One region of the Streptosporangium sp. NBC_01810 genome, then DNA from elsewhere that is predicted to be linked to it. Evidence: riboswitches for the same ligand, from Rfam matches in the RefSeq annotation. Region 1 holds a riboswitch; the other holds the start of a gene.
The links. Region 1 has a riboswitch for glycine ahead of gcvP (aminomethyl-transferring glycine dehydrogenase). Riboswitches for the same ligand answer to the same signal wherever they lie in the genome.
Positions count from the first base shown of each region.

Region 2: linked by a shared signal. The riboswitch ahead of gcvT (glycine cleavage system aminomethyltransferase GcvT) and the one ahead of gcvP (aminomethyl-transferring glycine dehydrogenase) in region 1 are both predicted to bind glycine.

Region 1 covers NZ_CP109070.1:3,166,311-3,172,716, forward strand. Annotated here, with positions in the region: gene OIE13_RS14150 (tetratricopeptide repeat protein) at 1-205, opposite strand, end outside; gene gcvP (aminomethyl-transferring glycine dehydrogenase) at 321-3,176, opposite strand; glycine riboswitch at 3,357-3,448, opposite strand; gene OIE13_RS14160 (MerR family transcriptional regulator) at 3,464-4,084, opposite strand; gene OIE13_RS14165 (bifunctional nuclease family protein) at 4,229-4,699, opposite strand; gene ftsR (transcriptional regulator FtsR) at 4,779-5,429, opposite strand; gene OIE13_RS14175 (FHA domain-containing protein) at 5,456-5,968, opposite strand; gene OIE13_RS14180 (mannose-1-phosphate guanyltransferase) at 6,196-6,406, opposite strand, start outside.
Region 2 covers NZ_CP109070.1:5,211,968-5,218,373, forward strand. Annotated here, with positions in the region: gene OIE13_RS23060 (FadR/GntR family transcriptional regulator) at 1-318, opposite strand, end outside; gene OIE13_RS23065 (glutamine synthetase family protein) at 383-1,750, shown strand; gene OIE13_RS23070 (aldehyde dehydrogenase family protein) at 1,747-3,099, shown strand; gene OIE13_RS23075 (3-oxoacyl-ACP reductase) at 3,105-3,869, shown strand; gene OIE13_RS23080 (gamma-glutamyl-gamma-aminobutyrate hydrolase family protein) at 3,989-4,684, shown strand; glycine riboswitch at 4,763-4,861, shown strand; glycine riboswitch at 4,864-4,948, shown strand; gene gcvT (glycine cleavage system aminomethyltransferase GcvT) at 4,989-6,080, shown strand; gene gcvH (glycine cleavage system protein GcvH) at 6,077-6,406, shown strand, end outside.

The sequences.
Region 1 (6,406 bases):
CCAGCGCGGTGCGCGCGGCCGCGCGGGAGCCCGGCACGTCTCCGCGCTCCTGTCGCACCACGGCGAGGCCCACCGCCGCCTGTGCCCGATCGGGCTCGTCGGGGTCGGCGGCCAGCTCCGCGAAGATCACGGCGGCGCCGTCGAGGTCGCCGGACTCGGCCAGTCTTCGCGCGGTGTCCAAGGGACGGGTGTCCACCTCAGGCATGCAGGGTCCTTCCCGGATACGGAGACGCCCCGAGCCTAACCACTCGGGGCGCCGTCCGTCCTCCCGCATTCCCTACGGATACGCGGTTCTCGCGAGATGCGGGCCGCGGAGAGAATCAGTCCTCGTAGGCCTCCAGGGGAGGGCAGGAGCACACCAGGTTGCGGTCGCCGTAGGCCTGGTCGATGCGGCGGACCGGCGACCAGTACTTGCCCTCGCGCACCGAGGGCAGCGGGTAGGCCGCCTCGGTACGGGTGTAGGGATGCCCCCACTCGTCGGTGACGAGGCTGCCGGCCGTGTGCGGGGCGTTGCTCAGCGGGTTGTCGCCCCTGTCGTAGACGCCGGAGGCGACCTTCTCGATCTCACCGCGAATCGCGATCATCGCCTCGCAGAACCGGTCGAGTTCGGCCAGGTCCTCGCTCTCGGTCGGCTCGATCATCAGCGTGCCGGCCACCGGGAAGGACATGGTCGGCGCGTGGAAACCGTAGTCGATGAGGCGCTTGGCCACGTCGTCGACCGTCACACCGGTCTCCTTGGTGATCTGTCGCAGATCGATGATGCACTCGTGGGCGACGAGGCCGCCGCGGCCGGTGTAGAGGACCGGGTAGTGGGGGTCGAGCCTGCGCGCCAGGTAATTGGCCGACAGGATGGCCTGCTCGGTGGCCGCCTTCAGCCCGTCGGCGCCCATCATCCTGATGTAGGCCCAGGAGATGGGCAGGATGCCCGCGGAGCCGTACGGGGCGGCCGAGACCGGGCCGACCGCCGAGCCGCCGCGCAGCGGGTGGCCGGGCAGGTAGTCGGCCAGGTGGGCGCGGACCGCGACCGGGCCGACACCGGGGCCGCCGCCGCCGTGCGGGATGCAGAAGGTCTTGTGCAGGTTGAGATGGGAGACGTCCGCCCCGAACTCACCCGGCCTGGCCAGGCCGACCAGCGCGTTGAGGTTGGCGCCGTCGACGTAGACCTGCCCGCCGGCCTCGTGCACCAGCGCGCAGACGTCGACGATCGTCTCCTCGTACACGCCGTGCGTGGACGGGTAGGTCACCATGATCGCGGCAAGCCGGTCACGGTGCTTTTCGATCTTCGCGACGAGGTCGTCGAGGTCCACGTTGCCGTTGTCGTCGCAGGCGACCACGGCAACGCGCATGCCCGCCATGACGGCACTGGCGGCGTTGGTACCGTGTGCGGACGAGGGGATCAGGCAGACGTCACGGCCCGACTCGCCGCGTGCCGTGTGGTAGGCGCGGATCGCCAGGAGACCGGCGAACTCGCCCTGGGAGCCGGCGTTCGGCTGGATCGACACGGCGTCGTAACCGGTGACCTCGGCCAGCCAGCGCTCCAGTTCCCCGATCAGCTCGACGTAGCCCGCGGCCTGGTCCTCGGGCGCGTACGGGTGCAGCCCGGCGAACTCCGGCCAGGTGATCGGCTCCATCTCGGTGGTCGCGTTGAGCTTCATGGTGCAGGAGCCCAGCGGGATCATCGAGCGGTCCAGCGCGATGTCCTTGTCCTGGAGCCTGCGCAGGTAGCGCAGCATGGCCGTCTCGGAGCGGTGGCTGTGGAAGACCGGGTGGGTGAGGTAGTCGCTGACGCGCGCCAGCGCGCCGGGCAGCGCGTCGTGCGCGGCGGCGTCCAGGTCTGCCAGCACCGTGCCGCTGACCTCGAAGGCGGCCAGGACCTGCTCCAGGTGGAGGACCTCGGTCCTCTCGTCGCAGGTGACGCCCACGTGGTCGGCGTCGACCAGGCGCAGGTTGACCCCGTTCTCCCGGGCCGCGGCGACGACCTCGGCGGCACGCCCGGGCACGTGGGCGAGCACGGTGTCGAAGAAGGTGTCGTGTACCACCTCGACGCCGCCCTGGCGCAGGCCCTCGGCGAGCACGACGGCGTACCGGTGGATGCGGCGGCCGATCCTGCGCAGGCCCTCGGGGCCGTGGTAGACGGCGTACATGCCGGCGATCACGGCGAGCAGCACCTGCGCGGTGCAGATGTTGCTGGTGGCCTTCTCGCGACGGATGTGCTGCTCGCGGGTCTGGAGCGCGAGCCGGTAGGCGGGACGCCCCTCGACGTCCTGGGAGACGCCGACCAGGCGGCCGGGCAGCTGGCGCTGGAGACCTTCGCGGACCGCCATGTAGGCGGCGTGGGGGCCGCCGAAGCCGAGGGGGACGCCGAAGCGCTGCGAGGAGCCGACCGCGATGTCGGCGCCGAGCTCGCCCGGCGCGGCCAGGAGGGTGAGGGCGAGCAGGTCGGCGGCGGCGACCACCTGGGCACCTCGTGCGTGGGCGGCGTCGGCGATGGCGCGGAAGTCGCGGACCCTGCCGCTGGCGCCGGGGTACTGCACGAGCACTCCGAAGCACTCGGGGAGCCCCCCGGTGAAGTCGCTCTCGACCAGCTCTATGCCGAGCGGCTCGGCACGGGTGCGCAGCACCGCCTTGGTCTGCGGCAGCGCGTCGGCGTCGACCACGAACACCTTCGACGGGGTGCGGCCCGCGCGGCGGGCCAGGGTCATCGCCTCGGCCGCGGCGGTGGCCTCGTCCAGCAGGGAGGCCCCCGCGACGTCGAGGGCGGTCAGGTCGGAGACGACGGTCTGGAAGTTGATCAGGGCCTCCAGCCGGCCCTGGGAGATCTCCGGCTGGTAGGGCGTGTACGCGGTGTACCAGCCCGGGTTCTCCAGGAGGTTGCGGCGGATGACACCCGGGGTGATCGTGTCGTGGTAGCCCAGGCCGATCATCGAGGTGAGGACGGTGTTGCGCCCGGCGAGGACCCGCAGCTCGGCGAGAGCCTCGGACTCCCCCGCCGCCGGGGGCAGGCCCAGCCGGGTGAAGGAGCGGATCGCCTCGGGCACGGCCACCGCGACCAGATCGGCGACGGAGGCGAATCCGACCGCCTCCAGCATGCGGGTCTGGCCGGCGTCGTCGGGTCCGATGTGACGGGTCGCGAACGGCGGGGGGACGAGCTCGCTGAGCGATGGCAGATCGGTCATGGGAAGCCTCTCAGGGCGGGGTGGAGACCGGCGCTGGGCGCGGGCGTATGCCGGGTCTCCCCCTCTGTCATCACGACTGTCATCACGTGGTCGCGACCTGAGAGCTTCACCTGCCCTTGCCGGGAGGCTTGCACCGTCGGTGAGACGCACCTGGCGGGCGCGCCTGCTTTCCAGAGTTGCCTCGTCCGTGCGGTACAGGGTGCCTGAGAGATTCCGGGGAGGTTGCTCCTTCGGCGCCCCGATCGTGCCGGGGTCTCTCCCGCACAGGGTCAGTGGCGAGTCCGAGTTTACCCGGTTCGTCGTACTCGGCGACGGCGGGCCAACTCATCGGCCTGATGATCGTCTAAAGGGCCCCCGCCCAACTCCGCGCGTTCGCCGGGAAGATCCGCAAGAGAGCCCTCCACCTCCTGCCACACCCGTCCCAGCGCGATACCGAAGACTCCCTGGCCACCCTGGAGCAGATCGATGACCTCGTCGGGCGAGGTGCACTCGTAGACGCTCACCCCGTCGCTCATCAGGGTGATCTGGGCCAGATCGTTGACACCCCGCTCCCGCAGGTGCTGCACGGCGATGCGGATCTGCTGAAGGGAGACGCCGGTGTCGAGAAGGCGCTTGACAACCTTGAGGACCAGAATGTCACGGAAGCCGTACAGCCGCTGGGAACCGGAGCCGTGGGCCGCTCTCACGGTGGGTTCGACCAGGCCGGTGCGCGCCCAGTAGTCGAGTTGCCGGTAGGTGATTCCGGCCGCCGAACAGGCCGTCGGCCCCCTGTAGCCGATGTCGGCGGGCACTTTCACCGGTTGCCCGTCGAACAGCAGACCCTCTTCACCCGCGCGCTGACGTGCCGACTGGCGCCGTTCCGGGTCATCCTGGTCGGCGTTTCTACCCTCGCCGCTGCTGACCGCCACGCGGACCTCCGGCTTTCTCTCATCCCACGGCCTGATCTGGGGGTTTACGCATGACCGCGGGTTTCACTTGCACCGTAGGACTGGGGCCAAGTCCAGTCAACGACCCCACCCGGCGCGTCGTGAAGCGTAAATGCACCGAAATTCCTACCCCGCGCGGCCGAAGTCCTCGGGCGTGATCGTGTCAAGGAACTCCCTGAACTTCTCCACCTCGTCCTCCTGGTCGTCGGGGATGATGACCCCCGCCTCCCGGACCACATCCTCACTCGCGAAGATACGTGCGCCGGTACGAAGTGCCAAGGCGATCGAGTCGGAAGGCCGCGCGCTCACCTCGACCCCGTTCGAGAACACGAGATCCGCGAAGAAGATGCCATCGCGTAAAGCGACGATGTTGACAGTGCTCAACCTGACTCCGAGTCCTTCGAGCACGTCCCGGAACAGGTCATGGGTGAGTGGCCGAGGTGGTGGTTCCTCGGCCTGGGCCATGGCGATCGCCGTGGCTTCCGTCATGCCGATCCAGATAGGTAGGTAACGCTCCCCATGCGTCTCTTTCAACAAGACGATCGGCTGGTTGGAGGGCATCTCAACTCGAACGCCCACGACCTCCATCTGCAACACGGGCTGCTCCGTCTTCGCTGGATTCCGACCGGTTTGTTCAACGTAACACCCGTAGAGGTACGAGTGCCTGGTCAGGCTCTCACCGGCCCAGTGCCCCACGGACTCCGGAACGCAACAGTGAGGCGTGCAATTCCAGCATCAGGCCGGAAATCTCCCTCGCCGTCTCGTCTGCCTGGTCGATCGCGCCGGGGCCGCGACGGCGCAGCAGCGGGGCGACGGCCTGCTCCACCAGCCCCGCCTCGCGTTCCGCGGCGGCCTTGACCGCCCGCAGGTGGCGGGCGCGCAAGCCGAAGGCGGCCAGGGCTCCGACGCTGCGGGCCACGATCAGCGCCTCGGCGTCGTAGTAGCGGGCCACGGCGGCCAGGAGACCGTAGTCCTCCAGCTCCGTGAGGGTCTCCTCGTCGAGCTCGGCGGCGGCGAGGAACTCCTCACGGGTGAGGCGGACCTCGGGGGGCGCGTCGTCGGGGACGGCGCGTGGCCGGGCGGCCGGACGCTCCTCCCGGTCGGCCGCCTCCAGATGATCCTTGATCACGCGCAGCGGCAGGTAGCGATCACGCTGCTCGCTGAGGATGTAGCGGAGCCGCTCGACGTCGGCGTAGCTGAACTTGCGGTAGCCGGAGGGACTGCGTTCCGGCTCGATCAGCCCCTCGCCCTCCAGGAAGCGAATCTTGGAGATGCTGACATCGGGGAACTCGCCCTGCAGGAGAGCGAGCACCTCCCCGATGCTCATGTGCGCACGAGCGGCCTGCGAGCTCATCATCCTCCAGCGGCACCGCGGGTGAGGAAGACGAGGCGGAACTTGCCGATCTGCACCTCGTCCCCGCCGTACAGCGGGACCTCCTCTATGCGCTCACGATTGACGTACGTGCCGTTCAGGCTACCGACGTCACGGACCGTGAAGACCCCGCCGCCGCGCCGGTAGAACTCCACGTGGCGGCGCGAGACCGTGATGTCGTCGAGGAAGATGTCGCTCTCGGGGTGGCGGCCCACGGTGGTGAGGTCGCTGTCGAGCAGGAACCGGCTGCCGGCGTTGGGGCCGCGCATCGCGACCAGCAACGCGCTACCGGCCGGCAACTGCTCGACGGCCTGCCGCTCGGCGAGAAGCGTCTCACCGGTCTCCGCCTCGTAGGCCTCGATCCCGGAGAGGGAGATTGTCGATGTGCTGTCTCCGGGGGTGTCGGACCTGGTAAGCGGCGACCCGCATCGTGAACAGAAACGGGCATCCTCAGGATTGGCATGACCGCACTGCGTGCAGTAGACGCTCGGCATCGATCGGCTCGGCCTCCTACCGCGAAGACGCGGCAACGGTGCTCAGTGATGCGCGCCTCGCTTCTTCGCTTCTCAAGTGTTTTCTCGGACTGCGAATGCCGCAACATACAGCGATGAGGCGCGAAGGTCAAGGTTGACGCTGAACCGCGGGTACGGTCGGTGACAAAGTTACAGGGGACGCTGCCCCTGGTCCATGGCGCCGCGCTGTATTTGTCGCACAGGCCGCCTCAACCGCCGGCGGCCTCCTCCACCACCCGCGCCCAGCGCTCGATCAGGGTCTGCGCGGAGTCGACGTCGAACCCCTCGGCCCACAGGTGGGTGACCGCCTCGGTCGGATCGGGCAGCACCAGGGTCCAGCTGCCGTCCTCCGCGACGACCCGCACCCCGTCGGTGGTATCGATGCGGTGATGCTCGGCGGCCTCGATGACCGAGCGCATC
Region 2 (6,406 bases), 2.0 Mb from region 1:
CAGGTCGTCGGTGCCCATGTCGGCGACCGCCCTGCGCAGGTCGTCGCGGCGCGGGCGCGGCGGGGCGTAGGTGAGAAACGCGCCGCCGTACCTGCCGCGGCGTACGGTGAGGTAGCCCGCTTCGGCGAGGGCGCGGATGGCCTCGCGCAGGGTGACCCTGCTGATCCCGAGCTGGGCGGCGAGTTCCCGCTCGGGCGGCAGCTTCTCGGCCACCAGCCCCAGCTTGATGACCTGTAGCAGGCGTTCCACGGTCTCCTCGAACGCGTTGCCCGCGCGCACCGGCCGCAGCACGGTGGCCAGTCGCGACACCTCGTCCAATTGATCTCCTCCGACCCTTGACAACGCTCCCCCCGCTACACGTCAATGGTCTGACACTAGCCCAATAAGACTCCGGCGAGGAGGGCGTGTGGACGTCCGCGAGCTTCACGACGAGGTGCGGGCAGGACGGATCGACACCGTGCTGCTGGCGATCGTCGACATGCAGGGCCGCCTACAGGGGAAACGCCTGTCGGCACGTTACTTCCTGCAGGAGGTGCTGGGGCATGCCTCCGAGGGGTGCAACTACCTGCTCGCGGTCGACGTCGACATGAACACGGTCGACGGCTACGCGATGTCGTCCTGGGAGCGAGGATACGGCGATTTCATCATGAAACCCGACGTGTCCACCCTGCGCCGGGTGCCGTGGCAGGAGGGAACGGCCCTGGTGATGGCCGACCTGGTCTGGGAGGACGGCTCCGACGTGACCGCCTCACCGCGGCAGATCCTGCGACGGCAGCTCGCCCGGCTGGCCGAGCGGGGCTGGGGGGCGTTCGTGGGGACCGAACTGGAGTTCGTGGTCTTCAACGACACCTACGAGGACGCCTGGCGCAGCGGCTACTGCGACCTGACGCCCGCCAACCTCTACAACGTCGACTACTCCCTCCTCGGCACCGCCAGGGTCGAGCCGCTGCTGCGCAGGATCAGGCTCGGCATGGAGGGCGCGGGCATGTACGTCGAGTCGGCCAAGGGCGAGTGCAACCTCGGCCAGCACGAGATCGCCTTCCGCTTCGGCGAGGCCCTGTCCAGCTGCGACGACCACTCCGTCTACAAGAACGGCGCCAAGGAGATCGCTTCCCAGGAGGGCATGTCGATCACCTTCATGGCCAAGCCGAACCAGCGCGAGGGCAACTCCTGCCACATCCACATCTCGCTCAGGGACACCGCCGGGGAGCCGATCATGGCGGGTTCGGAAGCGCACGGACTGTCCGTGACGGGACAGCACTTCATCGCCGGTCAGCTCGCCCTCATGCGCGAGCTGACCCTGCTGTACGCGCCGAACGTCAACTCCTACAAGCGGTACGTGCCGGGCAGCTTCGCCCCCACCGCCGTCAAGTGGGGCGTGGACAACAGGACGTGCGCGCTGCGCCTGGTCGGCCACGGCCCCTCGCTGCGGATCGAGAACCGGGTGCCCGGCGGCGACGTCAACCCCTACCTGGCGGTCTCGGCGCTGGTCGCGGCCGGGCTGCACGGCATCGAGAACGAGCTGCCGCTTCAGGACGCGTTCACGGGGAACGCCTACACCTCGGGCGCGGAGACCGTCCCGCACACCCTGCGGGACGCGCTGGAGCTCTGGGAGGGCTCCGCGTTCGCGGCCTCCGTCTTCGGCGAGGACGTCGTGGCGCACTACGCGAACAACGCCCGGACCGAGCTGGCCGCCTTCGACGCGGCGGTGACCGACTGGGAGCTGTTCCGAGGATTCGAACGGATGTGACAGTGAAGATCATAAATCCGGCGACGGAAGAGGTGATCGCCGAAGTCGAGATGGCGGACGCCGCCGAGGTCGACAGGGCGGTGGAGCGTGCCAGAAGGGCCTTCGCCACCTGGCGGAGCGTCGGCCCTTCGGACCGGGCCCGGCTGTTGCGCCGGTTCGCCTCGCTGGTGCGCGAGCACGCGGAGGAGCTGGCCCTGGCCGAGGTCGCCAACGCCGGGCACACGATCGGCAACGCCCGCTGGGAGGCGGGCAACGTCGCCGACGTGCTCGACTTCTACGCCGGGGCGCCGGAGCGCAACCACGGCCTGCAGATCCCGGTGCCCGGCGGCCTGGACGTCACCTTCAGGGAACCCCTGGGCGTCGTCGGCGTGATCGTGCCATGGAACTTCCCGATGGTCATCATGACCTGGGGGATGGCCCCGGCGCTGGCCGCGGGCAACACCGTGATCGTCAAGCCCGCCGAGTGGACACCGCTGACCGCCCTGCGGGTGGCCGAACTGGCCCTGGCCGCCGGACTGCCCGAGGGGGTCTTCCAGGTCCTGCCCGGCGCCGGAGAGGTCGCGGGCGCCCGGCTGGTCGAGCACCCGGACGTGACGAAGATCGTGTTCACCGGCTCCACCGAGGTGGGCAAGGAGATCGCCGCCGTCTGCGCCGGGCAGGTCAAGCGGCTCACCCTGGAGCTGGGCGGCAAGAGCGCCAACGTGGTCTTCGCCGACGCCGACCTGGAACGGGCGGCGGCGACCGCGCCGTACGCGGTGTTCGACAACGCGGGCCAGGACTGCTGCGCGCGCTCCCGGATCCTGGTCGAGCGCTCGGCGTACGACGAGTTCCTGGCCCGGTTCGGCGAGGCCGTGCTGAACGTCCAGGTCGGCGACCCCCGCGACGAGAGCACCGAGATGGGCCCGCTGATCAGCGCCGAGCACCGGGAGCGGGTGGCCTCCTTCGTCACCGAGCCGCCCCATCTGCGGGGCGCTTGCCCGTCGGGGCCGGGGTTCTGGTTCCCGGCGACGGTCCTGACCCCGCGCTCGGCCGACGACCGGGCATTCACCGAGGAGATCTTCGGGCCCGTGGTGTCGGTGCTGCCGTTCGACGACGAGGCGGACGCCGTGCGGATCGCCAACGACACCCCGTACGGCCTGAGCGGGTCCATCTGGACCCGTGACGTCGGCCGGGCGCTCCGGGTGGCCAGGGCCGTCGAGGCGGGCAACCTGAGCGTCAACTCGCATTCGAGCGTCCGCTACTGGACCCCGTTCGGCGGTTTCAAGCAGTCGGGCCTCGGTCGTGAACTGGGACCCGACGCCCTGTCAGCGTTCACCGAGACCAAGAACGTCTTCATTTCCGAGGAGTAGAAGCGATGCTGCGTTTGCAGGACCGGGTGGCCGTCATCACCGGCGCCGGTAGCGGGATCGGCCTGGCCACCGCGCGCCGGTTCGCCGAGGAGGGCGCCCGCGTCGTGTGCGTGGACCTGGACGAGACGACCGGCGCGGCGGCCGCGGCCGAGGTCGGCGGGCTTTTCGTGAAGGCCGACGTGACCAGCGAGGACGACGTCGTCCGAATGTTCCAGACCGCGTTCGACAGCTACGGCAGCGTGGACATCGCGTTCAACAACGCGGGCATCTCACCGCCGGAGGACGACTCGATCCTGGAGACCGGCATCGACGCCTGGCGCCGGGTCCAGGAGGTCAACCTCACCTCCGTCTATCTGTGCTGCAAGCACGCCATCCCGTACATGCGGCGGCAGGGCAAGGGGTCGATCATCAACACCGCGTCGTTCGTGGCGGTGATGGGCTCGGCGACCAGCCAGATCTCCTACACCGCCTCCAAGGGCGGGGTGCTGGCGATGTCGCGCGAGCTGGGCGTGCAGTTCGCCCGCGAGGGCATCCGGGTCAACGCGCTCTGCCCCGGCCCGGTCAACACCCCGCTGCTGCAGGAGCTGTTCGCCAAGGACCCCGAGCGGGCTCGGCGCCGCCTGGTGCACATCCCGATCGGCCGCTTCGCCGAGGCGACCGAGATCGCCGCCGCGGTGGCGTTCCTCGCCTCGGACGACGCGAGCTTCATCACCGGCTCGGAGTTCCTGGTGGACGGCGGCATCTCGGGCGCCTATGTCACGCCGCTCTGAGCGTTCCCCGACTCTGACCGTTCCCCGGCCGGTTTTGCCCAGGCCATACCTCGGCCCCGATAACGTGCCGGGACGTGGGGTGTCACCCCACATCCCGGCGTCCGCGCGAGAAGGAGACCATGTCCCGTCCCGTCATCGGCATCACCTGCTACGTCGAGCCCGCGAGGTTCACGGTCTGGGAGACGAACACCGCGCTCCTGCCGTACGACTACGTCGACCACGTGGCCCGCGCGGGCGGGCAGCCGGTGATCCTGCCGCCCGCGGGTGACCCCGCGGCGCTCGTGAACCGCCTGGACGGGCTGATCCTGGCCGGCGGCGGGGACGTCGGCCCGGAACGGTACGGGCAGGAGCCGCACGAGCGGACCGGCTACGTCCGGCCGTTCCGCGACGACGCCGAACTGGGACTGGTCCGGGCGGCGCTGGAGCGGGACCTGCCCTTCCTCGGCATCTGCAGGGGCATGCAGATCCTGAACGTCGCCCTTGGCGGCGGCCTCCACCAGCACCTGCCCGACGTGGTGGGCCACCAGGGGCACGCCCCGGCCCCCGGCGGCTACGGCAGGATGCCGGTGCGGCTCGCCCCCGGCAGCCTGACCTCGAAGGTCTTCGGAACCGAGACCGTGGACGTGGCCCACTACCACCATCAGGCCGTTGACCTGCTCGCTGATGGCCTGATCGTGACCGGCCACGCCGAGGACGGCACGGTGGAGGCCGTGGAGGTGGAGGATCATCCGTTCGCCCTCGCCGTCCAGTGGCACCCGGAGACCGACGACGAGTCGGCCCTGTTCGAGGCACTGGTCCGGCACGCCCGCCGCTGAGTGATTCGTGAAGGCCGGTGCGCGCCTGGGGATTTCGCTCGGCCGGTGCGGGCGGTTAGGCTGGCCAGCGACACCGATGAACCCCGCGCGGGAGAGTGTCCTGACATCCAGGCCAGGACCCCTGAAGGAGCAAGCCCTCCCCGCGAACCTCTCAAGGCAAAGGACCGTGCGGGTAGGTGCCTCTGGAAAGCAGGTCCCACGACCTCGCCGAAGGTGAAAGTCCGGTAAAACCCGGATGAAACTCTCAGGCACCAATGACAGAGGGGGAGGATGATCTCATCTGTCCCTTGTCTGAGGTGCGAACATGTCCCGACCTACGCCGCTGCGCGGCGTGCACGAGTCCCTCGGCGCGACGCTGACCGACTTCGCGGGCTGGCTGATGCCGCTCCGCTACGGCAGCGAGTCCGCCGAGCACAACGCGGTCCGCCAGGCGGCGGGCCTGTTCGACCTCTCCCACATGGGGGAGATCCTCGTGACCGGCCCGCAGGCCGCCGAGGCCCTCGACTACGCGCTGGTCGGCCACCTCTCCGCGCTGGCACCCGGCCGCGCCCGCTACACGATGATCGTCGACGCCGGGGGCGGCGTGCTGGACGACCTGATCGTCTACCGGCTGGCCCCCGAAGAGTTCATGGTCGTCGCCAACGCCTCCAACTACCCCCGGGTGGCCGCCGAGCTGATCGAGCGCGCCAAGGACTTCGACGCCGCGGTGCAGGACCGCTCCGAGGAGTACGCGCTGGTCGCGGTCCAGGGACCGCGCTCGGTGGAGATCCTGAGCGCCCTCACCGACGCCGACCTGGACGGGCTCGGGTACTACGCGGGCCTGCCCGCCGTCGTGGCCGGACACGAGGCCCTCGTCGCCCGCACCGGATACACCGGCGAGGACGGCTTCGAGCTGTTCGTCGCGGCCTCGGCGGCGGAGTCCCTCTGGTCCGCCCTCATCGAGGCGGGCGCACCGCATGGGCTGATCCCCGCAGGTCTGTCCGCGCGCGACACCCTCCGCCTGGAGGCGGGCATGCCGCTCTACGGCAACGAGCTCTCGGCGGACCTCACTCCGTTCGACGCCGGGCTCGGCCGTGTGGTGAGGTTTGACAAGCCGGGCGACTTCGTCGGCCGGGCCGCCCTCGAACCGTTCAGGGACGTCCCGCCGGCCCGTCGTCTGGTCGGCCTGGTCGGACGCGGCCGCAGGGTGCCCCGGCACGGGTATCCGGTGGTGGTCGCCGGTGACGGCACGGTCGTCGGGGAGGTCACCAGCGGGGCGCCCTCCCAGACACTGGGCAGGCCCATCGCCATGGCCTACGTGGACAGCGGCCTGTCGTCAGGACTGGCCGTCGACATCCGGGGCAGCCGCGAGCCGGTCGAGGTCGTCGAACTGCCTTTCTACAGGAGGAAAAAATGAGCAGCATTCCCGAGAATCTGCACTACACCAAGGAACACGAGTGGATCGGCGGCGTCGACGACGGCCTGACCCTCACCGTGGGCATCACCGCCTACGCCGCCGAAGCGCTGGGCGACGTGGTCTACGTGCAGGTACCCGAGGTCGGCGCGTCGATCGCCACCGGTGACGCCATCGGCGAGGTCGAGTCGACCAAGTCGGTCAGTGACATCTTCGCGCCGGTCACCGGCGAGGTCGTGGAGGTCAACCAGGCGGTCGTGGACGACCCCTCGCTGGTCAACAGCGACTCATACGGTGACGGCTGGCTGTTCCGGGTACGTCTTGAGGGC